DNA from 2 places in the Streptomyces chiangmaiensis genome. Region 1 is predicted to be linked to the other one. Evidence: riboswitches for the same ligand, from Rfam matches in the RefSeq annotation. Region 1 holds a riboswitch; the other holds the start of a gene.
What was found. Region 1 has a riboswitch for glycine ahead of gcvT (glycine cleavage system aminomethyltransferase GcvT). Riboswitches for the same ligand answer to the same signal wherever they lie in the genome.

Region 1 (15,405 bases):
GTGGCTGGACGCCGACCGAGTCGTCGCGTCGAGTCTGCGCGACGTGCGGCGCGGACGGGTGATCTCCCTGCCCACCGTCCGGTACCGGTTGCTCATCTGGTTCGCACGTCATCTTCCACGCCGTACAGTGCGGTGGATCTCACGACGGCTCTCGTCCGGTCGCAGCGACCGTCTCAGCCACTGAACGTCAGTGCGGGCGAGCCGCACGGAAAGGAAGCGGATGCTCGCGGCGACACGCGACCGTTTCACCTCACGCCCTCTTGCTGCTGCGCGTTTCGTCGCGCAGCGGGGGCTGTTGAAGGCCGTCGTCTGGAGCGTGACCGACGTCACGGTACTGGGACGTGAATGCCTGAAGGACGTCGAGGACGCGTATGTCGTCGCCGCCAACCACACCTCGCACCTCGACGCGCCCCTCATCCTGGGCGCGCTGCCCCGCCGGCTGGCGCGCTACCTCGCAGCGGGAGCCGCCGCCGACTACTTCTTCGACGTGCGGTGGCGGCGCGGCCTCACGGCTCTCTTCTGCAACGCCTTCCCGGTCGACCGCACCGGGGTCAACCCGCGCGGTGTGAGCGCCAAGACACTGCTGAACCGGGGAGTGCCGCTCCTGATCTTCCCCGAGGGGACCCGCTCGCGCGACGGATCGCCGGGGACGTTCAAGCCGGGGGCGGCGGCGCTCGCCTCGTCGGCCGGTGTGCCGGTGCTGCCCGCCGCGATCATCGGCGCGCACGCGGCTCACCCGCGCGGATCGAAATGGCCGAAGCGGGGCCGCCAGCCGGTAGGGGTCGTCTTCGGCGAACCGCTCACCGCTCTTCCCGGCGAGTCGGCCGGCGCGTTCACCGAACGCATCCGCTCGGCGATCGTCAAGCTGGCCGAGGAGAACTCCCACCGCATTCTCGGCTCGAACGCCATCTCACCTGACGTCGCAGCACCTGAAGGAGACCACTCGTGACCGATCCCCTCCGCCGCGCCGACGCGGTCCGCACCGGCGATGTGAAGCACATGAAGTGGTGGGGCTGGGGCGTGGAGGGCGTCGGCTTCCACCATGAGGACAAGCCCGATTTCGCCCCGTTCGTACTGAAGGCCGTCGGTCTCGACCTCCTGGCGGGCAAGCGCACCGAACGGCCCGACTTCTCGGAGTTGAAGGTGCCGGCCTCAAGGGCGCCCGAGACGTTCGTCAAGCTGCTGAGCGGCATCGTCGGAGACGGGAACGCCGTCGTCGACGACATGTCGCGGGTCGTCCACACGTACGGCAAGAGCCTGCGCGACCTGGTCCGCATCCGGGCCGGCGAGTTCGCGCGCACTCCCGATGTGGTCGTCTACCCGGCCGACGAGGCGGAGGTGCAGATGGTCGTCGAGGCGGCCGTCGAGGCCGATGCCGTGATCATCCCCTTCGGGGGCGGCAGCAACATCGCGGGCAGCCTCGAGCCGCACGCGGACGAGTCGCGGGTGGTCGTCTCGCTCGACCTCGGCCGCCTCTCGCGGGTGCTCGAGATCGACGCCGAATCCGGCCTGGCGCGCATTCAGGCCGGGGCGCTGGGCCCCGACCTGGAGGCTCAACTCAACCGGGACGGCTGGACGATGGGGCACTTCCCCGACTCCTTCACCCATTCGTCGCTCGGCGGGTGGGTCGCCACGCGCTCGTCCGGCATGCAGTCGGACAAATACGGCGACATCGCGGACATCGTCAAGGGGCTGCGTGTCGTGCGGGCCGGCGGGGTCCTCGTGATCCGTGCCGTTCCGAGCGCGTCGACCGGGCCGAGCGTGCGGGAGATGGTGGTGGGCTCGGAGGGGCGTCTCGGCGTCATCACCGAGGTCACGGTGCAGGTGCACCGGTGTCCCGAGAGGCGTGACATCTATGCCTACTTCTTCAAGAACCTCGACCACGGCCTCGCCGCGATGCAGGAGATCGCGGAGAGCGACGTCTCGCCCTCGGTCACCCGCATCTCGGACGCGCACGAGACGGGCTTCTCCCTGGCGACGAGCAAGGAGTCGAAGGGCATCCAGAAGATGGCACAGGCCGGCCTCATGGCGTATCTCAAGAAGCGCGGCTGGAACCTCGACGAGATGTGCCTCTCCTTCATCGGCTTCGAGGGCGGCGAGGCGCACGCGAAGCGGCAGAAGTCGCTCGCCGACCGGATCGTGCGCAAGCATCACGGCATCGGTGTCGGCAAGGGACCCGGTGCGCTCTACGACCAGAAGAAGTTCGACACGCCGTACATCCGCGACTTCCTGCTCGACCGCGGTGCCGCCGGCGACGTGAGCGAGACCGCCGGTCCGTGGTCGAAGCTGCGTGGCATCCACGCGGCGGTCTACGACGCGGCCGGCCGCGCCTACGAGAAGATCGGCCGCAAGGGCTGGACGATGTCGCACATGTCGCACTCGTACCACTCTGGCGCCTGCCTCTACTTCACTTTCGCCTTCGTGTTCGGTGACGACCCTCTCGGCGAGTACGACACGGTCAAGCGTGCGATCCAGCAGGCGTTCGTCGATGCCGGCGGCACAATCTCGCACCACCACGGTGTGGGCCTGGAGCACGCGCCGTGGCTGGAGGAGGACATCTCGACGCAGGGTGTCGCGGTCATGTCGGGCCTCTTCGGCGCTGCCGACCCGGGTGGCAACTTCAACCCGCGCAAGATCGTGGTCTGAGCGCGGCGGTCCATGGGCCCGCGCGCGTGGGCGGTTCGCGGGCATCGGCGCGGCCACGCCGCGACCGCGGCGCCGACCTGGTCGTGATCGGGAACCCGCGGTCGACGTCGCCTCGCGAGATTCCAGGGACTTCCCGCCGCGTAGGCAGCGAAGGCCCTGACAGCGCTGAAAGAGTCGAACACGCAGGTCAGGGCCCATCCCCTCAGCACTCGATGATGTTGACCGCCAGTCCGCCCCGCGCCGTCTCCTTGTACTTCACGCTCATGTCCGCGCCGGTCTCCTTCATCGTCTTGATGACCTTGTCGAGGGAGACCTTGTGGCTGCCGTCGCCGCGCATCGCCATGCGGGCCGCCGTGACGGCCTTGACCGCAGCCATACCGTTGCGCTCGATGCAGGGGATCTGGACCAGACCGCCGACCGGGTCGCAGGTCAGGCCGAGGTTGTGCTCCATGCCGATCTCGGCCGCGTTCTCGACCTGTTCGGGCGTGCCACCCAGTACCTCCGCGAGCGCGCCCGCCGCCATCGAGCAGGCCGAGCCGACCTCGCCCTGGCAGCCGACCTCCGCCCCGGAGATGGACGCGTTCTCCTTGAAGAGCATGCCGATCGCGCCCGCGGCGAGCAGGAAGCGCACGACACCGTCCTCGTCGGCGCCGGGCACGAAGTTGATGTAGTAGTGCAGGACCGCGGGGATGATGCCCGCGGCGCCGTTCGTCGGTGCCGTGACCACGCGGCCGCCTGCCGCGTTCTCCTCGTTCACCGCCATCGCGTAGAGGGTGATCCACTCCATGGCGCGGGACAGCGGGTCGCCCTCGGCACGCAGCTGGCGGGCGGTGACCGCCGCACGCCGGCGGACCCTGAGGCCGCCCGGCAGGATGCCCTCACGGGACATGCCGCGCGAGACGCACGCCTGCATCACCCGCCAGATCTCCAGCAGGCCCTCGCGGATCTCCTCCTCCGTGCGCCAGGCCCGCTCGTTGTCCAGCATCAGCGAGGAGATCGACAGGCCCGTCTCCTTCGTCAGGCGCAGCAGCTCGTCGCCCGTGCGGAACGGATACTTGAGCACCGTGTCGTCCAGCTTGATGCGGTCCGCGCCGACCGCGTCCTCGTCGACGACGAAGCCGCCGCCCACGGAGTAGTACGTCTTCGACAGCAGCTCGGTCCCGGAGGCGTCGTACGCCCACAGCGTCATGCCGTTCGCGTGGTAGGGGAGCGTCTCGCGCCGGTGCAGGATCAGGTCGTCGTCGAAGGAGAACGCGATCTCGTGCTCGCCGAGCAGCCGGATCCGGCCGGCGGCCTTGATGTCCTCCGCTCTCCGGTCGGCGGTCTCCACGTCCACCGTGCGCGGAGAGGCGCCCTCCAGGCCGAGAAGCACCGCCTTGGGCGTGCCGTGGCCATGGCCGGTGGCGCCGAGCGAGCCGTACAGCTCCGCCCGTATGGACGCGGCCGAGTTCAGGAGGCTCTCATTGCGCAGCCGCAGGGCGAACATGCGCGCCGCGCGCATGGGGCCGACCGTGTGGGAGCTGGACGGGCCGATACCGATCGAGAACAGGTCGAAGACCGAGATGGCCACCGTGACTCCTCAGGTACAGGGGTGGTGCAGGGGGCGGGGCACCGCGCACGACGAGTGTGCCTCCAGTGTGCGCGATGCCCCGAGGTGCCTTACTTCCGGAGGTCCGGGTACAGCGGGTGCTTGTCGGCCAGGGCCGTCACCCGGGCCTTCAGCGCCTGTGCGTCGTAGGACGGCTTGAGCGCCTCCGCGATGACGTCCGCGACCTCGGCGAAGTCATCGGCCGTGAAGCCGCGGGTCGCCAGGGCGGGCGTGCCGATGCGCAGACCCGAGGTGACCATCGGCGGGCGCGGGTCGTTCGGGATCGCGTTGCGGTTGACCGTGATGCCCACCTCGTGGAGCCGGTCCTCGGCCTGCTGTCCGTCGAGCTCGGAGTCGCGCAGGTCGACGAGGACGAGGTGCACATCGGTGCCGCCGGACAGGACGTCCACGCCGACGGCCCTGACGTCGTCCTTCACCAGACGCTCGGCAAGGATCCTCGCGCCCTCCAGAGTCCGCCGCTGCCGCTCCTTGAACTCCTCGGAGCTCGCGATCTTGAAGGCGACCGCCTTGGCGGCGACCACGTGCTCCAGCGGGCCACCCTGCTGACCGGGGAAGACCGCCGAGTTGATCTTCTTGGCGAGCTCGGCGGTGGACAGGATCACGCCACCGCGCGGGCCGCCCAGCGTCTTGTGGGTCGTGGTGGTGACCACATGGGCGTGCGGCACCGGGTTCGGGTGCAGGCCCGCGGCCACCAGGCCGGCGAAGTGCGCCATGTCGACCATGAGGTACGCCCCGACCTCGTCCGCGATCCGGCGGAAGGCGGCGAAGTCCAGCTGCCGCGGGTAGGCCGACCAGCCCGCCACGATCAGCTTCGGCTGGTTCTCCTTGGCCAGTCGCTCGACCTCGTCCATGTCGACGACGCCGTCGTCGCCGACATGGTAGGCGACCACGTTGTAGAGCTTGCCGGAGAAGTTGATCTTCATGCCGTGGGTCAGGTGCCCGCCGTGCGCGAGGTTGAGACCCATGATCGTGTCGCCGGGCTGCAGCAGCGCGAACATCGCGGCCGCGTTGGCCTGCGCGCCGGAGTGCGGCTGCACATTGGCGTGCTCGGCGCCGAAGAGCTCCTTGATGCGATCGATGGCGATCTGCTCGACCACGTCGACGTGCTCACAGCCGCCGTAGTAGCGGCGGCCGGGGTAGCCCTCGGCGTACTTGTTGGTGAGGACCGAGCCCTGCGCCTCCATGACAGCGACCGGAGCGAAGTTCTCCGAGGCGATCATCTCGAGGGTGGACTGCTGACGGTACAGCTCGGCGTCGACGGCGGCGGCGACGTCCGGGTCGAGCTCGTGCAGAGGAGTGTTCAGAAGCGACATGTGGTGCTGTTACTCCTCAGCCGGCGATGTGAGCGTCGTACTCGTCGGCGGAGAGCAGGTCCGCGGGCTCCTCCGCGATGCGCACCTTGAACAGCCAGCCGCCCTCGAACGGGGCGGAGTTCACCAGCGACGGGTCGTCGACCACGTCCTCGTTGACCGCCGTGACCTCGCCGCTGACCGGCGAGTAGAGGTCGCTCACCGACTTGGTCGACTCCAGCTCGCCGCAGGTGTCGCCCGCGGTCACTGTGTCACCGACCTCCGGGAGCTGGACGAACACGACATCGCCGAGCGCGTTGGCCGCGTGCTCCGTGATACCGACCGTCGCGACGCCGTCCTCGGCGGCCGACAGCCACTCGTGCTCCTTGCTGTAACGCAGCTGCTGGGGGTTGCTCATGGCCTGAATTCTCCTGTTGGGTCGGAGGAGTGGTGGTGAAGGGGGACTGGTGGAGACGCTCGTGAGCGGGGACGGACGCGAGCGGAGTCCCGTCCGTCCTGGGCCCAGTGTCTACTTCTGGCGCTTGTAGAACGGCAGCGCCACGACCTCGTACGGCTCGTGGCTGCCCCGGATGTCCACTCCGACCCCGGGCGTGCCGGGAGCGGAGTGCGCGGCGTCGATGTACGCCATCGCGATGGGCTTGCCCAGCGTGGGGGAGGGCGCACCGGAGGTGACCTCGCCGATCACCTCACCGCCGGAGACGACTGCGTACCCGGCGCGCGGGACGCGGCGGCCCTCGGCGATCAGGCCGACCAGGACGCGCGGCGGGTTCTGCTCGGCGCGCTCGGCGGCCCGCAGCAGTGCGGCGCGCCCCACGAAGTCACCCTCCTTCTCGAACTTCACGACGCGGCCCAGACCGGCGTCGAAGGGGGTCAGGGCCGTGGTGAGCTCGTGCCCGTACAGCGGCATGCCCGCCTCCAGGCGCAGCGTGTCCCGGCAGGAGAGCCCGCAGGGGGTGAGACCCACCGGTGCGCCCGCCTCCGTCAGCGCCAGCCACAGCTTCTCGGCGTGCTCGGGGGCCACGAACAGCTCGAAGCCGTCCTCCCCTGTGTAGCCGGTGCGGGCGATGAGCGCCGGGACCCCGGCGACCGTGCCGGGCAGCCCCGCGTAGTACTTCAGGCCGTCGAGGTCGGCGTCGGTCAGGGACTTCAGGATCCCGGGGGACTCGGGGCCCTGCACGGCGATCAGCGCGTAGGCGTCCCGGTCGTCGCGCACCACGGCATCGAAGCCGGCGGCCCGCTCCCCGAGCGCGTCCAGAACGACCTGGGCGTTGGAGGCGTTGGCGACGACCATGTACTCCTGCTCCCCGAGCCGGTACACGATCAGGTCGTCCAGGATGCCGCCGTCCTCCTGGCAGATCATGGTGTAGCGGGCGCGGCCGACGCCGACGGAGGAGATGTTGCCGACCAGGGCGTGGTCGAGGAGCCGGTTCGCCTCGGGCCCGGTCACCGTGATCTCACCCATGTGCGAGAGGTCGAACAGTCCCGCCTTGGTACGTACGGCGACGTGCTCGTCACGCTCGGAGCCGTACCGCAGGGGCATGTCCCAGCCGGCGAAGTCGGTCATCGTCGCGCCCAGCGAACGATGCAGGGCATCGAGCGCGGTACGGCGCAGGGGGCTGTTGCTGCTCATCGGTTGTGCTCCCAGGGCAACGGGGTCCCTCGCACGGACGAAGCCGAGCGCAGGGGAGGGCGAGGTCGTTCCTCCCCATCTGTCATCGGAACCTGAGAGGTTCGCCATGACTCCCGCGGCGGGTGGTCACGGTTTGCACCTTGGGTGGAGCCACCAGAAGGGGCCCGCTTTCCAGATGTGCCTCGCCCGCGCGGTATCGGGGCCTGAGAGATTCAAGGGAGGGACTTGCTCCTTCGGCGTCCGGGCACAGGCGTGCAGCCGGAACTCTCCCGCGCGGATTCAAGCGGCCGGTATGCAGTTGGCGCGCACATCATTGCACGCATCGTCCGATGGTGGCAGGGCCGCATCTGTGACCGGCCTGTGGCGGCACGAGGATGAAAACGAGAGACCTGAGCATTACCTTCTCTTTACAATCGGCGGGCAGGCAACTTCCCGACCCATGGGGAGGGAGATGACGGTGAACAGGACCACGGCGTACGCCACGACCTCGGGCCTCGCGGTGCCCGAGCAACCCGGTGCCCCGGCGCGGGGGGCCTGCGGACCGCTGCGGAATGCCGTGGTCCGCGATCTGCGCGACCGCGGGGGCCGCAGTCCGCACGGGCTCATCTTCGAAGCGGGCGACGTCGTCGTCGTCACCGGTCTGCCCGGCAGCGGCAAGTCCACTCTGATGCGGCGTGCCGTGCGGGGTGCCCGGGTCGACTCCCAGGACACCCGGGACCGCTGGGACACACGCCTGGCCCGCTTCCTTCCCTACGCGGTCTACCGCCCCCTCGTCCGCATGGCGCACTACGCGGGTCTGCGCCGCGCGCTGCGCGCGGGCACCGGGCTGGTGGTGCACGACTGCGGCACACAGTCCTGGGTGCGCGGCTGGCTGGCCCGCGAGGCCCGGCGCCGCGGGGGCACGCTCCGGCTGCTTGTGCTCGACGTCCCCGTGGACACGGCTCTGGAGGGGCAGCAGGCGCGCGGCCGCGGAGTCTCGCGGTACGCGTTCCTCAGGCACCGCAGGGCCACCCGCCACTTGCTGTGCTCCGTCGAGCAGGGCCGACTGCCGGAGGGCTGCGGCTCGGCGGTGCTGCTCGACCGGGACGCGGCGGACGTCCTGCGCCGGATCGACTTCGCGGCGAAGTGACCGTCCAGGAGCAACCGCTAGGCTTTTCTGCCACGGCAGTAGTTCTGAGCAGGCGGTAAGCAGATGGATTTTCCGGCGGACCTCCCCGCGGACTTCCCCCCACAGGCACACCCCCATCCGCACGGCGGATGGCCGGGCAACGAGCTGGAGGAGGTGCTCTCCGCCTCCCTCGGCGTCCCCGGGGCCGGCGGCCGGATCATCGAGGTCCTCGGGCGCAGCTTCCTCTGGGTGCCGCTGCCCGGTGACGGCGGCCCGCACAGCGGCCCCCTGGACCTGCCCACGCTGGAGATCGAGGGCCAGGTCTACGTCCCGGTTTTCAGCTCGGAGGAGCAGTTCCGCCAGGTGGTCGGCAACCACATGTCGTACACGATCGCTCCCGCCGTCGAGTTCGCCCGCGGGCTGCCCCCGCAGGTCGGTATCGCGGTCAACCCCGACGGAGTGGTCGGCGTGCCGCTGCCGCCGGACGCGGTGGCCGAGCTGTGCCGCGTCGGGCTGACCTCACTGGACGGGCTCGTGAGCGGTGGCCGGGTCCGCCTCTTCGAACCCGACTGGCAGGACGAACCGGTGGATTTCCTCGCCGCCGCCTCGTCCGAGTTCGAGGCGACCGGTGTGGTGCTCAGCGCGCGCCGCGGCCTGGCCGCCATCGAGTCCGCCGACCCGGTGATGTTCATAGGCGTCGAGCTCGGCCCCTCGGGGACCGACGGACGGACCCTTGCGCTGGACGCGCTCGGCCGGGCGCTCGGCAGGGTGCCGGTGAAGACACCGGTGAACATGGTGTTCCTGGACGTGGCACAGGACCCGGTGGGGGACTGGATGCGGGAGCGGGTGCGGCCCTTCTACCAGTACGGTTACTGAACCGCTCGCGAGCGCGGCGCGCGAAGCCCGGACGATGTCGCGCGGCGCGCGTCAAGTCGCTGTCGAGATGGCGCCTTAACCTGGTTTCATGGCCCGAGCGGGGGAAGCTCGTGTCCGGCCGGGGGCCGCCCCGCGGTGTGACCGCATGGGGGTGTGGTGTCCCCGGGCAAGGGAGAATGGCTCGGTCGGGGTGGTGCGGCTCGGTTCGCGCCCATACTCCGGAGGCATCTGCGGGGTTGTCGGGTTCGTGGTGAAGGGGCGGTAGAGGGTGAGCGCGTCGGGCACGGCAGCGGCCGGGCAGGTCGAGCACATGCTGCGCCAGGTGACGCCCGGGCGTTACGACGCCTACGAGGCGCTCCTGCGCGCGCTCGCGACCCCGTCGTCCGGCCAGGTCTGGATGCTGCTCTGGCACGGCCAGGCCGGTGCCCCGGACGCCCAGTACGGGAACATGGAGGTGGACGGCCACGGCTACGCACCGTGTGTCACCTCCGCCCAGGAACTCTCGGCCAGCGGCTGGAACCGTTCGTACGAAGTGGTCGACGGCCTCGACGTCGCCCGCACCCTCTACCCCGACCACTACGGGCTGTGGCTCAACCCGCATGCGCCGGGCGGCGGCGTCGGCATTCCCTGGCTGGACCTGCGCCGGATCGCCACCGGTCTCGAGCGCCAGCCCGCGGGGCCGCTGCGGCTGTCCGAACCGGCCGTCGAGATCCCGCAGTTCTACGCCCTCCTCGCACAGAACGCGCACCGTACGCCGGCCGTCCGCTCGCTGCGCCGGGCCTGGGTGCAGCCCGCCCTCGGCGCGCCGTACCTGGCGATCGGCCTGGACGTGTACGACACCTCGCCGCCCGCCGTCGACTCGGTGCGCGCGATGATGCAGCAGTCGATCGCCGCCGTGCCCGAGGGCCTGCCCGTGTCGACCGTCGCGATGTCCGACGAGTACGACCCCGTGGTGATGTGGCTTCGCGCCAGTGCCCGCCCGTTCTACGACCGTGAGTCCCACGCGGCCCCGGTCCAGGCCCCCGCGGCCGGCGGCTACGGCTATCCGCCGGTCGGCAGCGGCTATTGATCCTCAAGGATCGGTACCGCCGGTCGGGTGGGCAGACCGAAGCCGTATGGATGCCACTTTGCGCGCATAGATGTGGGTGAAGAGTCCGGTTCTGTTTTGGAATGCCCTAACTAGCCGTCGTTCGACGCCCGTTACCCGCTGTCCGGATAACGGAACGTCCCAGACGGCATCACGTTTAGGCATCCATTCACCGTCAAGTCTGGCAACAGATCGCCAAAGCGTTGAAGACTCCCGCTCCAAGGGGCATTCGCCCCTGTGTACGACGGACTGATCATGCCGCCACAGCGGCAAGTGCGGGCCGGCTATCGCCGGTTGAGAGGGGTCCCTGCCAGATGACGGCACCAATGCACGACGCAGCCGCCGAGACCGCGGTCGCCGATGTCACCGCCGACGTCCCGGCCAAGGAGATCGAGGGCAGGTCGCCCGGGCGTATCGCCTGGACCCGGCTGAAGCGCGACAAGATCGCTCTCACCGGCGGTGTGATCGTGGTGTTCCTGATCCTGGTCGCGGTGTTCGCGCCGTGGATCGTGGACCTGTTCGGCCACCCGCCGAACGAGTTCCACGAGAACCTGATCGACCCGAACCTCGGTACGCCCAAGGGCAGCTTCGGCGGTATGAGTTCCGACTTCCTGCTAGGCGTGGAGCCGACCAACGGCCGCGACGTGTTCAGCCGGATCGTCTACGGCGCCCGGATATCCCTGCTGGTGGCCTTCCTCGCGGCCGCCGTCTCCGTGTTCCTGGGCAGCCTGCTCGGCGCCACGGCCGGCTTCTTCGGCGGCTGGGTCGACACCGCCATCAGCCGCACCATGGACGTTCTGCTGGCCTTCCCGCAGCTGCTCTTCACCATCGCGCTCGTCTCCGTGGTCCCCAACTCGCTGTGGGGCCTGACCGGCACCGGGGTTCGGATGGGCGTCCTCGTCGTCGTCATCGGCTTCTTCGGCTGGCCCTACATCGGCCGTATCGTGCGCGGCCAGACGATTTCGCTGCGTGAGCGGGAGTTCGTCGAGGCGGCCCGCAGCCTGGGTGCCGGCCGCGGCTACATCCTCCGTAGGGAGCTGCTGCCCAACCTGGTCGCGCCGATCCTCGTCTACACCACGCTGATCATCCCGACCAACATCCTCACCGAGGCGGCCCTGAGCTTCCTGGGCGCGGGCGTCAAGCCGCCCACGGCCTCCTGGGGAAAGATGCTCTCGGACGCGATCGACACCTACCAGGCGGACCCGACGTACATGGTGGTCCCCGGTCTGGCGATCTTCATCACCGTTCTTGCGTTCAACCTCTTCGGCGACGGGCTGCGTGACGCCCTCGACCCGAAGGGCAGCTGAACCACCCGATCTGCCTGCCTACCGGCCGGCGGCAGCAATGAATACCTCTGACCGCATCCGCGTGTCACGGGTGATACCAATTCACGGAGGTTGCAACACAGTGAAGCGTCAAAGGAAGGCGATCGCCCTTGCGGCAATGGTCGCGGCTGTGTCGCTGACCGCTGCCGCATGTGGCGGCGGGGGGAGTGACGACAAGTCCTCCTCCACGAACAAGGCGTTGGGGTTCGACGCCCTCACCAAGGGCAAGGTCCTCAACCCGTCGACGAAGAAGGGCGGGACGCTGAAGCTGATGTCCCCCCAGGACGTCGACTTCATGGACCCGACCCGCGCCTACTACGGCTTCGTGTGGGACATCCAGCGGCTGTACGTGCGCCAGCTGCTCGCCACCGACTCCAAGCCGGGCGCGGCCGGCAACCAGCTGGTCCCGGACCTGGCCGCGGCGATGCCGGAGGTCAGCGCCGACGGCAAGACCTACACCTTCAAGCTGAAGGACGGCATCAAGTTCGACGACGGCACGGCGATCACCTCGAAGGACGTCAAGTACGGCATCGAGCGCCAGTTCGCTCAGGACGTGCTGTCCGGCGGTCCGACGTACCTGATCAACGTGCTGGACCAGGGTCAGAAGTACCCCGGCCCGTACAAGGACACCGACCCGGACAAGCTGGGCCTGAAGTCCGTCCAGACGCCGGACGACAAGACGATCGTCTTCAAGCTGAAGGACGCCAACTCGGACTTCCCGTACATGCTGGCGATGGGCAGCGCCTCGCCGGTGCCCAAGGCCAAGGACGACGGCGCCAAGTACAACAACCACCCGGTGGCGTCCGGCCCCTACAAGGTCGAGTCCTTCACGCCGGGCAAGGGTGCCGTCTTCGTCCGCAACACCAACTGGGACCCGAAGACCGACACGATCCGCACGGGCCTGCCCGACCGGATCGAGTTCACGCCCACCACGAACCCGGATGACGAGGACAGCCGTCTGCTGAGCGGCTCCATCGACTACGACATCAACGGTTCGGGTGTGCAGCAGGCCGCCAAGATCAAGATCCTGCAGAACCAGAAGCTGAAGGCCAACGCGAGCAACCCGCACACGGGTTACATCCGCTACATGGTCTTCCCGCAGACGGTGAAGCCGTTCGACAACATCCACTGCCGCAAGGCGGTCATCTACGCGGCCGAGCCGACCTCGCTGCAGACCGCGCGTGGCGGCCCCACCAGCGGTGACCTGGGCGCCAACATGCTGCCCACCGGGATCGCGGGCTCCGAGGGCAAGTCCTACGACCCGTACGGCCTGACGGACGGCAAGCCGGACGTCGCCAAGGCGAAGGAAGAGCTCAAGGCCTGCGGCAAGGAGGGTGGCTTCAAGACCACCATCGCGGTCCGCAACAACCGTGAGCCCGAGGTCAAGACCGCCGAGTCGCTGCAGGCCTCGCTGAAGGCGGTCGGCATCGACGCCGCCATCGACCAGTACGACGGCAAGCTCTCCTCCTCCGTGATCGGTGCTCCCGACAACGTGAAGAAGAAGAACTACGGCATCATCGTCATGGGCTGGGGCGCCGACTACCAGACCGGTGCGGGCTTCCTCCAGGCGCTGGTCGACGGCCGGTTCATCCTGGACAACGGCAACAACAACTACTCGATGCTCAACGACAAGACCGTCAACGGGTTGTTCGACAAGGCCGCGGCCGCCAAGTCCCCCGAAGAGGCGGGCGAGTTCTACAAGCAGATCAACCACAACATCATGGAGAAGGCGCTCTACCTGCCGATCAACTTCGACAAGGCGCTGGTCTATGTGAACCCCCGACTGAAGAACGTCTTCCTCAGCGAGGGCCAGGGCGGTCGCCTCGACCTCGCCGTCGTGGGTGTCAACTGACCGACATGCGGGTCCTTCACCACGCATAGCTAGTTCGAAGGGCAGGTGAAGGCCGCAGGCGGGTGGCTGCCGCCCCCACAAGGGGCGGCAGCCACCCGCCGATCGGCCGACTGCAGTGATCGTCTATCTCATCCGGCGTCTGATCAACGTCGTCGTCATGCTCTGGGTGGTCTCCCTGGTCACCTTCGGCATCTTCTTCGCGGTGCCGAAACTGACCGGTACCGACCCCGCCCTGATGTTCGCGGGCCGGGAGACCAACGCGACCGCCATCGAGGGCATCCGTCACAAGATGGGCTTCGACAAGCCGATCTATGTGCAATACGGCCAGTACATGAAGGGCATCGTCGCGGGCCGTGACTACGACAACGGCTCGGACAAGACGCACTGCCCGGCCCCGTGCTTCGGCTACTCCTTCAAGACCGAGCAGCCCGTGTGGGAAACCCTGAAGGAGGCGCTGCCCGTCACGTTCTCGCTGGCTGTGGGAGCGGCGGTGCTCTGGGTCCTCGGCGGTGTCGCCACCGGCGTCATCTCGGCGCTGCGCAGACGCACGGTCCTGGACCGCGTGACCATGATCACGGCCCTGGCCGGCGTCTCGCTCCCCATCTACTTCACGGGGCTGGTGGCCAGCGCGGTCGTGGTCTACTCCCTGGGCTGGATGGACTCGATCGACTACGTACCGATCGAACAGGGGCCCCTTGAATGGGCCAAGAACCTGCTCCTGCCATGGATCACCCTGGCCTTCCTGTTCGCGGCCACATACGCGCGCCTCACCAGAGCGACGATGCTGGAGATCCTCGGCGAGGACTACATCCGCACGGCCCGGGCCAAGGGCCTCAAGGAGAACGTCGTCATCGGCAAGCACGCGCTGCGTGCCACGCTCACCCCGATCATCACCATCTTTGGCCTGGACCTGGGGCAGTTGCTGGGCGGCGCGGTGCTGACGGAGAAGACGTTCAACCTGAGAGGGCTCGGATACCAGGCGGTCACGGCCATTGATGGCGGCGACCTGCCCGTCATCATGGGGGTGACACTCTTCGCCGCCCTCTTCATCGTCGTGGCGAACCTGATTGTGGACCTGCTGTACGCGGTCGTTGACCCGCGTGTGAGGCTGACATGAGCAACGAGAACCCCTCCACCGAGTCCACCGTCGAGCCCGTCGTCGGCGGTGCGGCCGGGCTCGTCGTGGACATCGAGCCGCCGACCCCGGCGTTCCTCTCGGTCCGCGATCTCAAGGTGCACTTCCCGACCGACGACGGCCTGGTCAAGTCCGTCGACGGGCTGTCCTTCGACCTCGAGCGCGGCAAGACGCTCGGCATCGTGGGCGAGTCCGGGTCCGGCAAGTCCGTCACCTCGCTGGCCATCATGGGCCTGCACCGCACCGGCCACACCCGGTCCCGCCCGGAGATCAGCGGCGAGATCTGGCTGGACGGCCAGGAGCTGCTCGGGGCGAGCCCGGACAACGTGCGCCGGCTGCGTGGCCAGAAGATGGCGATGATCTTCCAGGATCCGCTGTCGGCCATGCACCCGTACTACACGGTCGGCCACCAGATCATCGAGGCCTACCGGATCCACACCAAGGTGGACAAGAAGGCGGCCCGTCGGCACGCCATCGAGCTGCTCGACCGCGTCGGCATCCCCGAGCCGGACAAGCGGGTGGACTCCTACCCGCACGAGTTCTCCGGCGGTATGCGCCAGCGCGCCATGATCGCCATGGCGCTGGCCAACAACCCCGAGCTGCTCATCGCGGACGAGCCCACCACTGCGCTGGACGTCACCGTGCAGGCGCAGATCCTGGACCTGATCCGGGACCTGCAGAAGGAGTTCGGCTCCGCGGTCATCATGATCACCCACGACCTGGGCGTGGTGGCCGAGCTGGCCGACAACATCCTGGTGATGTACGGCGGCCGTTGCGTCGAGCGCGGCCCCGCCGAGAAGGTGTTCTACGAGCCCCGCCACCCCTAC
Region 2 (15,405 bases), on a different contig from region 1:
GAGCTCTGTCGTCAAAGCGCCGCCATTCGTCCGGGCGCAATTCCCTGGCCCCTCCGACCCCGATGGCTGACAGCGCTGTCCGCCCGCCACCCCACGCCCTCGCGCAACCGTGCCTGTCGAAATGAGAGGCGACCCACCATGCACCTGCATGTCCCCCCGGCTCCCGCGCCCGCCCTCCGCTCCGTCCTCACGGCACTCGGTTCCCCCACCGCGGTCCGCGAGGCCCCCACCCCGTCCCTGCGCACCGCTCAGGGACCCGTGACCCCCGAACTCCCGCTGCCTGTCCATGTACTGGATGGGATCTCCCCGGCGGGCGCCCCCGCCACCCGGCTGGCCGGATGGCGCTTCCTCATCCGATGCGGCGACCGCGCCGTGGCAGCTGCCGAGACCATGCTGACTCCGGACGGCTGGGCGTTCTCCCACTTCTTCGAAGGCCCGTACGTCACCGCCACCGAGCGCGCCCTGCGCCAGGCGGAGGCGATGACACAGCCCTACCAGGCCCGGCTGCTGTCCGTGCCCGAGCTGTACATGCTCACGTTGTGGCTGCACGGGGACTGCACCGCCGACGGGGCGACCGGTTCTCCCGCCGCGGCCGACCTTCTCGTGCCGCTCGCACCCGCTCCACCCGGCATCGCGGCCCACCGCCCGCACCGCGTCACGGATCTCCTCCCGGTGCTCACGCACCGCATCGCCCGTACTCCCCTGCTCGGCTCACCGACGCCCGCGTAGCCGCCGCATCCCACCGTGCCCCGCTGCCCGAAACGGCCGCGGGGCACGGTGCGTCCCCGCGTCGTCGAAGACCCCGGGCAGGTGTCGCTCGTTCGTGCCGCATCGCGCTCGTACGAGAGACAAAGCGCTGGTCGGGCCAGATGTACTAGCCCCTTGCGACCATCGTGAACCACCCGAATTGACCGCCGAGTTGGGATGAACCGTCCACCAGGGTGATGCGTCATGAACCTGTGAGAAGCGGTGCTGCGAAATCCCTGCGGAATGACGCCCGTGGGGCAACACTGGGTTCCAGACCGAAGCATCAGCGACGGGGGGCGGCCATGAACGACCAGACGAGCCGCAGGACAGACACGACAGCCATCTCGGACATCACGACAGAGCGAAAGATCCCATCCACCATGTGCCAGCACCAGCCACCGTGCCCCACAGCCGAATCCGCCGACCGGGAGTCCGCCCGTCTCATGGCGCACCACCCGGAGCAGGGGTGGAGCCTGTTGTGCAACGGCGTTCTGCTCTTCGAGGACACCGGTGAGCTACTGCCGGACGGCCAGATCATCGCCCCTCACCGCCCGCTGGACACGGACCAGGTGATGACGGCCGCCTGAGCGGCGCACACGGGGCAGCCACTGCCCTGACACAAGGGGGCCGGCCCGGAGGCGTACGCTCCGAACCGGCCCCGACGCATGTCCGAGGGCGATTACTCCTCGTAAGCGTCCAGCGGCGGGCAGGAGCAGACCAGGTTCCGGTCACCGAAGGCCTGGTCGATACGGCGCACCGGAGGCCAGTACTTGTCCGCCGCGGAGACGCCGGCCGGGAAGAGGGCCTCATCGCGCGCGTACGGGTGCTCCCACGTGCCGCCGAGTGCCGCGGCGGTGTGCGGGGCGTTCCGCAGGGGGTTGTCCTCGGCGGGCCACTCGCCCGAGCCGACCTTCTCGATCTCCGCACGAATGGCGATCATCGCGTCGCAGAACCGGTCGATCTCGGTGATGTCCTCGGACTCGGTCGGCTCGATCATCAGCGTGCCGGCCACCGGGAACGACATCGTCGGCGCGTGGAAGCCGTAGTCGATCAGCCGCTTGGCGACGTCGTCGACGCTCACCCCGGTCGCCTTGGTCAGCGGACGCAGGTCGATGATGCACTCGTGCGCGACCAGGCCGCCGGGGCCGGTGTAGAGCACCGGGTAGTGCGGCTCCAGGCGCTTGGCGATGTAGTTGGCGGACAGCACGGCCACCTGCGTGGCGTTCTTGAGGCCCTCACCGCCCATGAGACGGACGTACGCCCACGAGATCGGCAGGATGCCCGCCGATCCCCACGGAGCGGCCGAGATCGGGCCGACGCCCGTCTCCGGACCGGCCGCGGGCTGCAGCGGGTGGTTCGGCAGGTACGGCGCCAGGTGCGCACGCACGCCGACCGGGCCGACACCCGGACCACCACCGCCGTGCGGGATGCAGAACGTCTTGTGCAGGTTCAGGTGCGAGACGTCACCGCCGAAGTGGCCCGGCTTGGCCAGGCCGACCAGGGCGTTGAGGTTGGCGCCGTCGACGTACACCTGACCGCCGGCCTCGTGGACGGCCGCGCAGATGTCGGCGATGTGCTCCTCGAACACACCGTGCGTGGACGGATACGTGATCATCAGCACCGACAGTTCGTCGCGGTACTGCTCGATCTTGGCCCGCAGGTCCTCGATGTCGACCTCGCCGTCCTCGGCGGTCTTCACCACGACGACCTTCATGCCCGCCATCACGGCGCTTGCGGCGTTGGTGCCGTGCGCGGAGGACGGGATGAGGCAGACGGTGCGCTGGTGGTCACCGTTGGCGCGGTGGTAGCCGCGCACCGCGAGCAGACCGGCCAGCTCGCCCTGCGAACCGGCATTGGGCTGAAGGGACACCTTGTCGTAGCCCGTGACCTCGGCGAGCCGCTCCTCCAGCTCACGGATGAGCGTCAGATAGCCCTGCGCCTGCTCGGCGGGCGCGAAGGGGTGGAGCTGCCCGAACTCGGGCCAGGTGACCGGCTCCATCTCCGTGGTCGCGTTGAGCTTCATGGTGCAGGAGCCCAGCGGGATCATGCCGCGGTCGAGCGCGTAGTCCCGGTCCGCCAGCCGGCGAAGGTAGCGCAGCATCGCGGTCTCGGAGCGGTGCTGGTGGAAGACCGGGTGCGTGAGGTAGTCGTCGGTGCGCAGCAGGCCCTCGGAAAGCGCGTCCTCGGTGCTCGCGTCCAGCGCCTCGACGTCACCCTCCACGCCGCACGCGGTCCACACGGCGGCCAGCTGGGCCCGGCCGGTCGTCTCGTCGCAGGCGATCGACACATGGTCGGCGTCGACGAGGCGCAGGTTGACCCCGCGCTCACGCGCGCTGGCGACGACCGCGTCGGCGCGGCCGGGCACCCGCACGGTCAGCGTGTCGAAGTAGGCGCCGTGGACGACTTCGACCCCGCCCGCGGTGAGGCCCGCGGCGAGGATCGCGGCGTACTGGTGGGTGCGCCGCGCGATGGTCCGCAGGCCCTCGGGCCCGTGGTAGACGGCGTACATGCCGGCCATCACCGCGAGCAGGACCTGAGCGGTGCAGATGTTGCTCGTCGCCTTCTCGCGACGGATGTGCTGCTCCCGGGTCTGCAGGGCGAGCCGGTACGCCTTGTGCCCGTCGGCGTCCACGGAGACACCCACGAGCCGACCGGGCAGGCTGCGGGCGAACTTCTCGTGCACCGCCATGTATCCGGCGTGCGGTCCGCCGAAGCCCATCGGCACACCGAAACGCTGCGTGGTGCCCACGGCGATGTCCGCGCCCAGCTCACCGGGCGAGGTCAGCAGGGTCAGTGCGAGAAGGTCGGCCGCGACGGTGACGAGCGCCCCCACCTTGTGGGCCTGCTCGATGACCGGCCTGATGTCGCGTACGGCACCGGAGGCGCCCGGGTAGTGGATCAGTACGCCGTTGATCTCCCGCTCCGCGATCTCGGCCGGAATTCCGTCGCCCAGGTCGGCGACGACCACCTCCACACCGGCCGGCTCGGCACGGGTCTGGATCACGGCGATCGTCTGCGGCAGCGCGTCCGCGTCGACCAGGAAGAGGCCCTTCTTGTTCCGGCCCATGCGCCGGGACAGCGCCATCGCCTCGGCGGCGGCCGTGCCCTCGTCCAGGAGGGAGGCGCCGGAGGTCGGCAGTCCGGTGAGGTCGGCGACCATCGTCTGGAAGTTCAGCAGGGCCTCGAGGCGCCCCTGGGAGATCTCCGGCTGGTAGGGCGTGTACGCGGTGTACCAGGCCGGGTTCTCCATCACGTTCCGCAGGATCACCGGCGGCGTGAAGGTCCCGTAATAGCCGAGACCGATCATGGAGTCGAGGACCTGGTTGCGATCGGCGAGAGAGCGCAGCTCGGCCAGCACCTCGCGCTCGGTCCGCGCACCCGGCAGGTCCAGGGCCTCGGTGTTCTTGATCACATCCGGGACCGCTGCGGCCGTGAGCTCGTCGAGCGAGCCGTAGCCCACCTGAGCGAGCATCTTCGCGCGGGCCTCGTGGTCGGGCCCGATGTGGCGCTGCTCGAAGGGCGTCCCCCGTTCGAGATCGGCGAGCGGAATGCGATGGGCTGTCATTGCGGAGGCCTCCTGGTCTGACACGACCTTCGAGGGGCACCACGGCGCGGGTACCCCGACGGCCTCCCCCTCTGTCATCTCGACCTGAGAGCTTCACCGGTCCGCCCGAAGGCGCTCCGGCTTTCACCGTCGGTGAGAGCGGAAGCCGTCGACACCCGCCCTGCTTTCCAGAGTGACCTCGTCCGTGCGGTACGTGTGCCTGAGAGATTCCGGGGAGGGTTTGCTCCTTCGGCGCCTCCGGTTCGCTCCGGAGGACTCTCCCGCATGGGGTCAGCAGCCGCTAGCCAGAGTACCAGCGGAGACAAGACCGGCACCTTCGAGTGGCCGCCTTCCTGATTGTGCTCTTTCGTAGTGCTTACGGATGCGTTGCGACCTGCTGGAGGGACCGTGAAGACCGATATCGATCCGCGGAGTCTGATCGGCCGCAAGGCGTTCGACCGCAACGGGAACAAGATCGGCACGATTGACGAGGTCTACCTCGACGACGCGACCGGTGCACCCGAGTGGGCGGCCATACGAACAGGCCTGTTCAGCAGGGACGCGTTCGTCCCGCTGGAGCCCAGTGAAGTGATCGAGGGTGCTCTGTGGGTCCCCTTCGAGCGCGCCCTGATCAAGGACGCTCCCGACTTCGGCGTCGGACGCCATCTCTCCCCCGAACAGGAGTTGCAGCTCTACCACCATTACGGGCTCGACGTGACCTCGCCCCCACCGCCACCGGACCGCGACTTCGGGCATCTGGCCGGGTCGGACGAGGCCTGAGCCCCACCCGGGTCCTCGCCCCCTCGACACCGGAGGCATCCGTCCGGCCCGGAGTCGTGGCCGCCGCGGCCACCCGACGCCGCCCGACGGCACGGTCAGGCCCCGGTGCCCGATGCCGCCGCCCGTGGCCCCGCGGACTCGGGCCTTCGGGGCACCAGCGGCAGCGGATCCGCCGGCTCGAGCCGGGGGTCGTCGGTGCGGAACGTGCGCACGCGACCCGGCTCGGAGTCGGGTGTCTCGAACCGCACGGTCACCCGGCCGAGGCCGCTGCCCTGCACCCACCCGTGACCGTACTCGGCGTGCCGGACGTCCTGGCCCGCGCGCCAGACATGCTCAGAGGCCGCTGCCGACTCCTCCTCGGTGGTCTCGGTCGCCTCCCCGTCCTCCGGTCGGCCCTCGGTGCCCGCGTCCCCCGCGGCCAGGTGGGCCTGGGCGAACAGGTCCTCCTGGGTGTAGTCGGCGAGCCCGCTGACTCCGACGCCGAGCAGCCGCACCCCACCGGTCGTGTCCACCGAGTCCAGGAGCCTCCCGGCGGCCTCCCGCACAACCGCAGGATCGTCCGTGGGCCCGCGCAGGGTCTCGGACCGGGTCAGCGTCGCGAAGTCGTACCTGCGGACTTTCAGCACGATCGTCCGCCCCGACAGGCCGGCACCCCGCAGCCTGCGGACGCACCGGTCGGCGAGCCGCTGCACCTCGAGCCCGACCCGGACCCGATCGTGGATGTCCACGTCGTAGGTGTCCTCGACCGACACCGATTTGGCCTCCCGCTCGGCCACCACCGGCCGCTCGTCCTGCGCCAGCGCCATGGCGTAGAGGGCGTGCCCGTGGGCCTTGCCCAGCAGCCGCACGAGCTCGTCCTCGCCCGCCTCGGCGATCTCGTCGACCGTGGTGATCCCGGCCCGGCGCAGGTGGTCCCCTGTGGCGGGGCCGACCCCCGGCAGCGTGCGCACCGACATCGGACCGAGCAGCGCGCGCTCGGTACCTGGCCGTATCAGCACCAGGCCGTCCGGCTTGGCCTGTTCGGAGCCGATCTTGGCGAGCATCTTGGACGCGGCGAGCCCCACCGAGCCCGTAAGCCCGGTGCCCTCACGGATGTCCGCGCGCAGTTTCACCCCCGTCCGGAGGGCCGACTCCTCGTCCCAGGCCGCTCCCCCGGCCTCCAGATCCACGAACGCCTCGTCCAGGCTCAGCGGCTCCACGAGCGGCGACAGTGCTCGCAGCAGCTCCATCACCTGCTCGCTGATCTCCCGGTAGAAACCGAATCGCGGCACCAGATACGCGGCGTGGGGTGCGAGCCGGCGTGCCTGCGCCATGGGCATCGCCGAGTGCACTCCAAAGACTCGCGCCTCGTACGAGGCCGTGGCCACCACTCCCCGAGGTCCGAGTCCGCCCACGATGACGGCCTTCCCGCGCAGGCTCGGCTTGGATGCCTGCTCCGCCGAGGCGTAGAAGGCATCCATGTCGAGATGGAGGATCGTGGGCGCGCTTCTCACATCTCCGATGCTGCCCTACGCCACTGACAATGCCGCCTGGTGACGGCGCGTCTCAGACGGCCCGGTTGCGTCGCCGTGCCAGCTCGTCCCCGGGGTGGTTCCCGACGATGGTCTCGCCCGTGTCGATGCGCTCGCCGTGCAACTGGGACAGGGCGTTCTCCACGTCCCGCCACACGACGCCGACGGCAATACCGAATATGCCCTGACCGCCCTGGAGCAGAGCGTGGACCTCGTCCGGCGACGTGCACTCGTACACCGTCGCTCCGTCGCTCATCAGCGTCATCCGCTCCAGGTCACGGAAGCCGCGTTCCCTAAGGTGCTGGACGGCGGTGCGAATGTTCTGCAGGGACACGCCGGTGTCGAGGAACCGCTTGACGATCTTGAGGACGACCACGTCCCGGAAGCTGTACAGCCGCTGCGTCCCCGACCCGTAGGCGGGGCGCACGCTCGGTTCGACGAGACCCGTCCTGGCCCAGTAGTCCAGTTGGCGGTAGGTGATGCCCGCGGCGGCGCACGCCGTGGGACCTCGATAGCCCATCTGCTCGGAAGCCGCCCCTCCGTCGCCCGGCACGGCCGTCGGCCGCTGAGGGGCGGAGCCGGTCGCGCTGCCGTGAAGCGGGTGCGGGCCATTCTCCCCCAGACTCCGTCCGGGGGCACCCCCAGCCGTACCGCCGCCGCTGATTCTCACGCCGACCTCCGTCCTTGACCTGCCTTCTCGACGGTAGGCAGTCACCAAGGGCGCGTCAACGATCGCCACACTCGGCACGCCGAGTGATAATCACCCTAGGAGTGGTTTCCCGTACCCTTCCGCGGGGAAAGGCTAGCCGAATGCTTCGGCAGTGGCCTCTGCGAAGTGGCACAAGCCCCCGGCATGTGCTTCAGTGCGCGGCCACATGCTCCTTCCCGCCGTTCGAGGCCCGACGTCTTTGGAACCGGGAACCCCCGGCAGCTGTCATGGCCTCCGGCCCCGCCCGGCCCGAGCCTCGCTGCCGTGCGGGCACACGGACGATCTCGCCCTCAGTGGAGGAATCACCGAAGCGGGAGCAGCGGCTCGCCGTCTTGGTCGGCCTGAGCTGGGGGTTCGGGTCGCCCCAGGACGCTCTCGATCATCGACGAAACCGCCGCGGAAGGCCTCGAGCACCACACCCGGCACACCGAACCCCGGAGCCACCCCTGCGTCATCCGGTCCCGGCCGGCACACCCCTTGGTCGACCCGGGAGGGAAACCGTCACTGGCTGCTCGTGCCGAAGTCCTCCGGGGAGATCTGGTCGAGGAACTCACGGAACTTCTCGACCTCGTCCTCCTGCTCGTCCGGGATCGCGATGCCCGCATCATCCAGCACTCCGTCACTGCCGTAGATCGGCGTGCCGGTGCGCAGCGCCAGCGCTATGGCATCGGACGGGCGCGCGCTCACCTCGACCCCGCTGGCGAAAACGAGCTCCGCGTAGAAGACGCCCTCACGCAGATCTGTGATGCGAACTTCCGTGAGCTCCTGGCCGACGGCCTCCAGCACGTCCTTGAACAGGTCGTGGGTCAGCGGTCGTGCGGGGGCCATACCCTGCTGGGCAAACGCGATCGCCGTCGCCTCCCCGGGCCCGATCCAGATGGGGAGGTAGCGGTCGCCTCCCACTTCACGCAGGAGCACGATCGGCTGGTTGGAGGGCATCTCGACCCGGACACCTACGACATCGAGCTCGTTCACACAGCAACCCTAGGCCGTGCCCGGGATGTTTGGGTAGTCGGGCACAGATCGGCCGATCGATCCGCCGTCGGCGAACCCCCCGGCTCAGGGCAGACGCACGCCCAGCGCGGACTGCACCAGCGCGGCATGCAGCTTCACCGCGAGCCCTGCCAGCTCTTTGGTGCGCGCCTCGGCATGTGCCCTGGTCTGCGGGTTGCGATGGAGCCGCAACGGGGCCACTACCTGGTCCACCAAGCCCGCCTCGCGGTCCGCCGCCGCCTTCATCACCCGCAGATGGCGCGGCTCGATCCCGTGCCTGCCCAGTTCCGCCACCAGAGTGGCCACCGTGACGGTCTCGGCGTCGTACACACCTTCCGGCAGCGGTACGACGAGGCCGTACGACTCCCACTCCTCGAGTTGCTCCGCGCTGATCCCGGTGGCCGTCAGCAGCTCGTCACGGGCGATCCGCGCGGTTGCGGGCGTCTCGAGCTCGCCCAGGATGTCCCCGAGGGGCTCGCCCTCGCCCAGGTCACGCGGACGGCCCAGGGACGGCAGTCGAACTTCCTCGCCCCGCTCCAGGGCGTCCAGATGCTCGCGGATGACCTTGAGCGGCAGATAGTGGTCCCGCTGCATCCTCAACACGTGACCGAGGCGCTCGACGTCGCGCATGCTGAACTTGCGATATCCCGATGGGGTGCGCTGCGGCTCGATGAGCCCCTCGGACTCCAGGAAGCGGATCTTGGAGATGGTGACCTCGGGGAATTCCTCGCGCAGCACGTTCAGCACGGCGCCGATACTCATCGGCCCGTTGTCCGTGGCGGCGGTGCCGCTGTCGGCGCCGCCGCTCGGTGTGTGAAGCATGGACCCTTCCCTGGCGGGTCAGATGCCCCGCTGACTCGCGTAGAAGACCAGCCTGTACTTGCCGATCTGCACCTCGTCGCCGTTGTTGAGCGCGACCTGGTCGATGCGCTCACGGTTGACATACGTACCGTTGAGACTGCCGACGTCGGCCACCGTGAACGTGCCGTCCGGGCTGCGCCGGAACTCCACGTGCCGGCGCGAGACCGTCACATCATCCAGGAAGATGTCACTCTGGGGGTGGCGCCCCGCCGTGGTCAGGTCGCTGTCCAGCAGGAAGCGGCTGCCCGAGTTGGGGCCGCGGCGCACCACCAGCAGCGCCGAACCGACCGGCAGCGCGTCCACGGCCGCCTGTGCCTCCGGAGAGAGCGCGGGCACCGGCGTCTGGCCGGTGGCCTCCGCGTCGTAGGCCTCCAGACCCGAGATCGAGATCGTGGAGGTCGTCTCGGACGCACGCTCCGGCACCGCACCGGCCCGCAGCGGCGCACCGCAGTTGGAGCAGAAGCGGCTGTTCTCCGGGTTGCGGTGACCGCACCTCGTACACACCAGGGCCGACATGTCCCCGAAACCTATGGGGCCTGAGGCACCGGGGTCAACAGACGCCGCGCCCTGACCTCCCGAAATGCCACCACCCGGACCAGCGACCTGGTCCCGGAACAGGGGGCGCTGCCCCTCTGCTTCTCCCGGCTGGGCACGATGACGAGCAGTCGCGTTGTCGCTGCCCTCTCGCGCGCTCTTGCCGAACAACTTCGCAAACAACTTCACGGGCGATTCCCCTTGACCGAAACAGACCCGCCCGTGGGGCAGGACGAACCCTGATGACATACACCGACCGGCCCGGACATCCTCACAACGTCCGTATCCACCAGACAGTTTCCACCACGCACCCCCCATTCGGTGCGCCGACCCCCCGCAACCTCATGCCCTTGCCCGACGGCCTCCATGCACCCCCGATTCACTGGGAGGACGATCGAGCGTAGTCAGGCTGCTCCGCCGCTCGCAAGGCATCCACGACGATCTTCGTAGAACGCTCCACGGTGACCGTGGCCTGCTCCTTCTCCAGGGTCTGCACCACGCCTCCGGGGATGTTGAGTGCCGGCTCGAGGTCCTGGGGCTTGCCGATGACCTGGAAACGATAGGGCTGGGTGATCTTGTTCCCGTCGACGCTCACGCTCTTCCCGGAGTCCGTCAGATAGGTGCCGGCGACGACCCGTACCCCGTTCACCTGTATCGCCTCCGCGCCGGCCGCGCGCAGTTCCTGGATCGCGTCGAGCAGCATGTCCGCCTGGACCGTTCCCTTCGTGTCCTGGATGGTCATCGTGATGCCGGGGCCCTGCGCCGCCACCGTGCCCGCAAGGATGCCCAGTTGTTTCTCCTTCTCGGCGGTCTGCTTACGAGCCTCCTCGGCCCGGTCCGAACTGTTCTCCAGCTCGGACCGTTGGTCCTCGAGCCCCTGCTTCTCGTCCTGAAGACGCTGAGTACGGTCGTCGAGTTCATCGAGGATGCGCACGAGATCCTCCTGGCGCGCGCCGCGCAGGGCACTGCCGCTGTCGCTGTTGGAGGCGACCTGGACGGCCAGGCCGAAGCCGAGGCCGAACAGCAGGAGGGCGACGATGAATTGGGCCCGTGTCACACGCGGTGGCCACAGCCCCTGGGCAAGGCGCTGACGGCCGGTCAGTGCGGCCGCGGGGGCCTTCGCCTCCTCGGCCTCGTTCAGCGCCCCGGGCGTGCCTGCGGCCGCCGGGATCTCCTGCGGCAGCTCCTTGCGCAGCCGGTGCTCGGGGCCCTGCGGCGCCTGGGGCTTCTCTTCCTCGTTGCTCATCGCCCTCACGCCCGGAACACATGCCGGCGGATCGCCGCGGCGTTGGAGAAGATGCGGATGCCGAGGACGACCACGACGCCTGTGGACAGCTGGGCGCCGACGCCCAACTTGTCCCCCAGGAACACGATCAGCGCCGCCACCACCACGTTCGACAGAAACGACACCACGAAGACCTTGTCGTCGAAGATCCCGTCGAGCATGGCCCGCAGGCCGCCGAACACGGCGTCGAGTGCCGCGACGACGGCGATGGGCAGGTAAGGCTCGACGACCGCCGGAACCTCAGGCCGGACCAACAGCCCGACCACGACTCCGACGACGAGGCCCAGTACGGCGATCACGATGTGCCCTTCTCTGTGGTCGGCTGTGCTGTACGTACGATCACACTCGGTGCGGCGGGCAGCCGGACGTCGCTCTCGACTGATATGCCGGTCCTGATCCCGTAGTTCTGCTGCAGCGCATGCAGATACAACCCCTCGGCGCTGTTCTGGAACCCGGTGCTGAGCCGGTTGCCGTCCCCCACCGCGAGCACCGTGTACGGCGGCACCAGCGGCCTGTTGTCCACCAGTATCGCGTCACCCGCGGCCCGGATGGCCGACAGCGCCGTCAACCGCTGACCGTTGATCGAAATCGCTTCGGCGCCCGATTCCCACAGACCGTTGACGACCCGCTGCATGTCGCGGTCCCTCACGCGGCCGGTGTCGGAGAAGTCGGAGGTCTCCCGGGGATCGCCGTTGCCGCCCGTTGTGGCTTCCTTCGCGTCGTTCACCACGAGCTTCACGCCGGGACCGTGCACGGCGACCGCGCCCGACAGGACCCCGACGAGATCGGCCGAGTCCGAACCGCCGTCTCTCTCCAGCGCGGCGCGCTGCCGCGCGCTCACGTCGTCGCGCAACGTGTCCACCGACGCCTCGAGCTTGTCCGCGGCCGCGGTCTCGCGCTGGATGCGGTCGATGAGCTCCTGGCGCTCCTTTGCGACCGTCGGGGCCGCCACACGCGCCTGAGCGGCGCCCACGGTCACCACGAGCGCGGCGAGCACCAGACCGGCCGCGAGACCGAGCTTGGCCCGCACCGTCCTCGGCATTCCGCCCTCGCCCTCCGCGTGCTTCCGGGCGGCCGCCTCGGCGTATCCGTCGTCGAGGCTGTGATCCATGACGTTGGTGAGCAACGACATGGAGGCGTCCGGACGCGGGGGGCGCCCTGGTGTGCTCCGAACGGGGGGCGGCTGCGGCATGCCGCACATAGTCGCATGTCGTGAGCGGATACTCCGAATGGCCCCGCCCGCGTGCCGGACATACCCCTCGGGGCACATGTCGGGCACGCGGGCGTGTCGCCCGTTCCTATCGGCCGGCGCTGTCGACGACCGCCGCCCACTCGTCGAGCAGGGCCTGCGCGGAGGCGTCGTCGGGGCCCTCAGCCCACAGATGGGTGACGGCCTCCGCGGGGTCGGGCAGCACCAGCACCCACCGCCCGTCGGTCTCCACGACCCGTACGCCGTCGGTGGTGTCCACGAACCGCTCCCCGGCCTCCTCCACGACACGGCGCATCACCAGGCCCTTGACGGCCCACGGCGTCGCGAGATCGCGCTTGAGGACGTGCGCCCGCGGAATCCGCGCGTCGATCTGGCTGAGGGTGAGCTGTGTCCTCGCCACCAGACCGATCAGCCGCACGAACGCGGCCGTACCGTCGAAGACGCTGCTGAACTCCGGCACGATGAAGCCACCGCGCCCGTCTCCGCCGAAGATGGTCGACTCCTCGCCGCCCACGCGCGTGAGATCGTCGGGCGAGGTGGTGGTCCATTCGACCTGCGTCCCGTGATAGGCCGCCACCTGCTCGGCGATCCGGGTCGTGGTCACCGGCAGGGCCACCTTCCCGCTGCGCCGCTCCGCGGCCACCAGGTCGAGCATCACCAGCAGCGCCCGGTCGTCCTCGACGATCCGCCCCTTCTCGTCGACGAGCGACAACCGCTCGCCGACCGGGTCGAACCGCACGCCGAAAGCGGCCCGCGACGAGGCGACGATCTCGCCGAGCCGCAAGAGTCCCGAGCGCCGCGCGTCTGCGCTCTCGGTGGGACGGGACTCGTCGAGACCCGGATTGATCGTCAGCGAGTCCACGCCGAGCTTGCCGAGCAGGCTCGGCAGAACCAGTCCCGCGCTGCCGTTCGAGGCGTCCACGACGACCTTGAGCCCCGACTCGGTTATCCCCGACGTGTCCACGCTGCGCAGGAGCGATCCGGTGTACGAGTCGAAGACGCTGGACGGGAAGTACAGGTCCCCGATCTCACCGGGGAAGGCACGACGGTACTCCTGCCGTACGAACACCCGGTCCAGCTTCCGTTGACCGGCCTGCGACAGATCGGCACCTTGGCCGTCGAAGAACATGATGTCGACGGAGTCCGGCACACCGGGCGAGGTCCGGATCATGATGCCGCCGGCGCTGCCCCGTGCGGTCTGCTGCCGTGCGACGGGCAGCGGCACGTTCTCCAGGTCCCGTACGTCGATGGCGCTCGCCTGGAGCGCGGAGATGACCGCGCGTTTCAGCGCACGCGCGCCCCGGGAGTGGTCGCGGGCGGTGGTGACGGTGGACCCCTTCTTGAGCGTGGTTGCGTACGCGCCCGCGAGGCGCACGGCCAGCTCCGGAGTGATCTCGACGTTCAGGATCCCGGACACCCCACGAGCGCCGAAGAGATGCGCCTGCCCCCTCGACTCCCAGATGACCGAGGTATTGACGAAGGCGCCCGCCTCGATGGTCTTGAACGGGTAGACCCGCACATTGCCCTGGACGATCGATTCCTCGCCGATGAGGCATTCGTCGCCGATGACGGCGCCGTCCTCGATCCGGGCCGCACGCATGATGTCGGTGTTCTTCCCGACCACACAGCCGCGCAGATTGCTGTGCTGACCGATGTACACGTTGTCGTGGACGACGGCCTTGTGCAGAAAGGCTCCGCTCTTCACGACGACATTGGAGCCCACGACGGTGTGCTCGCGGATTTCGGCGCCGGCCTCGACCTTGGCGTAGTCCCCGATGTAGAGGGGTCCGCGCAGTACGGCCTCCGGGTGCACCTCCGCACCCTCCGCGACCCACACACCAGGGGAGAGCTCGAAACCGTCGATCTCGACGTCTACCTTGCCCTCCAGGACATCGGCCTGCGCCTTCACATAGCTTTCGTGGGTACCGACGTCCTCCCAGTACCCCTCGGCGACATAGCCGTAGATCGGCTTGCCTTCCTTCATCAGCTGCGGGAAGACGTCACCGGACCAGTCGACGGGAACATCGGGTTCGACGTAGTCGAAGACCTCGGGCTCCATCACATAGATCCCGGTGTTCACGGTGTCGGAGAAGACCTGACCCCAGGTCGGCTTCTCCAGGAAGCGCTCGACCTTTCCCTCGTCATCGACGATGGTGATACCGAATTCCAGCGGATTGGGCACACGCGTCAGACAGACAGTGACCAGCGCGCCCTTTTCCTTGTGGAAATTGATCAACTCCGTGAGGTCGAAGTCGGTCAGCGCATCACCGGAGATCACGAGGAACGCGTCGTCCTTCAGTGCTTCCTCTGCGTTCTTGACACTCCCGGCAGTACCGAGTGGCTTCTCCTCGTTGGCATAGGTGAGCTCCATGCCGAGTTCTTCGCCGTCACCGAAGTAGTTCTTGACCAGAGAGGCCAAGAACTGCACGGTGACGACGGTCTCATTGAGCCCATGCCTTTTGAGCAGCCGCAGCACGTGCTCCATAATCGGCCGGTTCACCACCGGCAGGAGCGGCTTGGGCATGCTTGAGGTCATCGGACGAAGGCGCGTGCCTTCGCCTCCGGCCATCACGACGGCCTTCATGTCGGAAGCGTCCTCCTCTAAGAGACGACGGTCCAGCCGACTTCACCCGTTCAGATTGTCCCGCAGTTTCCACGCGCGGGCCATCGAGCCGCTACGGCTGCCAATCGGTGGGCTCAATCGACCATGGCGTCCGCCCTGACAAGGCGGCGGACCTGGACCACGTAGAGGACTCCTGCCCACCAGTACAGGGTTGTACCCCACCCGGCGAACGCCCATCCGAAAATAGCAGCGAGTGACGCGATCCATCCGCTTCCGTCACTGAGAAGCAGAAGCGGGAACGCGTACATCAGGTTGAACGTGGCCGCCTTCCCGAGGAAGTTCACCTGCGGCGGCGGATAGCCGTGACGCCGGAGGATGCCCACCATCACCAGGAGAACCAGCTCCCGGGCCACAAGCACGGCGGTCAACCAGAGGGGCAGAATCTCCCGCCAAGTGAGGCCCACAAGAGTGGACGCGATGTAGAGACGGTCGGCTGCGGGATCGAGAAGCCGGCCGAGGCTGCTGATCTGGTTCCAGCGCCGGGCCAGTTTGCCGTCCAGATAGTCGCTGACACCGCTCAGCACAAGCACGAGCAGCGCCCACCCGTCGCTCTTCGGCCCGCCGAACTCGGGCCTGAGGATCAGCCACAGGAAGATGGGCACGCCGAC

Region 2: it holds a riboswitch for glycine, as region 1 does, so the genes downstream of both, gcvP (aminomethyl-transferring glycine dehydrogenase) here and gcvT (glycine cleavage system aminomethyltransferase GcvT) in region 1, are expected to answer to the same signal.

Annotation. Positions count from the first base shown of each region.
Region 1 covers NZ_JAYWVC010000011.1:31,329-46,733, reverse strand. The annotation lists gene VXC91_RS05955 (SDR family NAD(P)-dependent oxidoreductase) at 1-184, shown strand, start outside; gene VXC91_RS05950 (lysophospholipid acyltransferase family protein) at 221-949, shown strand; gene VXC91_RS05945 (FAD-binding oxidoreductase) at 946-2,646, shown strand; gene VXC91_RS05940 (L-serine ammonia-lyase) at 2,849-4,216, opposite strand; gene glyA (serine hydroxymethyltransferase) at 4,306-5,568, opposite strand; gene gcvH (glycine cleavage system protein GcvH) at 5,585-5,962, opposite strand; gene gcvT (glycine cleavage system aminomethyltransferase GcvT) at 6,074-7,195, opposite strand; glycine riboswitch at 7,265-7,376, opposite strand; glycine riboswitch at 7,377-7,477, opposite strand; gene VXC91_RS05920 (AAA family ATPase) at 7,647-8,324, shown strand; gene VXC91_RS05915 (enhanced serine sensitivity protein SseB) at 8,388-9,179, shown strand; gene VXC91_RS05910 (enhanced serine sensitivity protein SseB C-terminal domain-containing protein) at 9,448-10,248, shown strand; gene VXC91_RS05905 (ABC transporter permease) at 10,581-11,573, shown strand; gene VXC91_RS05900 (ABC transporter substrate-binding protein) at 11,710-13,443, shown strand; gene VXC91_RS05895 (ABC transporter permease) at 13,559-14,560, shown strand; gene VXC91_RS05890 (ABC transporter ATP-binding protein) at 14,557-15,405, shown strand, end outside.
Region 2 covers NZ_JAYWVC010000021.1:55,025-70,429, forward strand. The annotation lists gene VXC91_RS09915 (hypothetical protein) at 139-729, shown strand; gene VXC91_RS09920 (DUF5999 family protein) at 1,128-1,334, shown strand; gene gcvP (aminomethyl-transferring glycine dehydrogenase) at 1,427-4,312, opposite strand; glycine riboswitch at 4,490-4,585, opposite strand; gene VXC91_RS09930 (PRC-barrel domain-containing protein) at 4,700-5,071, shown strand; gene VXC91_RS09935 (DNA polymerase IV) at 5,167-6,564, opposite strand; gene VXC91_RS09940 (MerR family transcriptional regulator) at 6,617-7,252, opposite strand; gene VXC91_RS09945 (bifunctional nuclease family protein) at 7,793-8,266, opposite strand; gene ftsR (transcriptional regulator FtsR) at 8,351-9,106, opposite strand; gene VXC91_RS09955 (FHA domain-containing protein) at 9,125-9,997, opposite strand; gene VXC91_RS09960 (DUF881 domain-containing protein) at 10,059-10,925, opposite strand; gene VXC91_RS09965 (small basic family protein) at 10,931-11,263, opposite strand; gene VXC91_RS09970 (DUF881 domain-containing protein) at 11,260-12,096, opposite strand; gene VXC91_RS09975 (mannose-1-phosphate guanyltransferase) at 12,263-14,758, opposite strand; gene VXC91_RS09980 (CDP-alcohol phosphatidyltransferase family protein) at 14,872-15,405, opposite strand, start outside.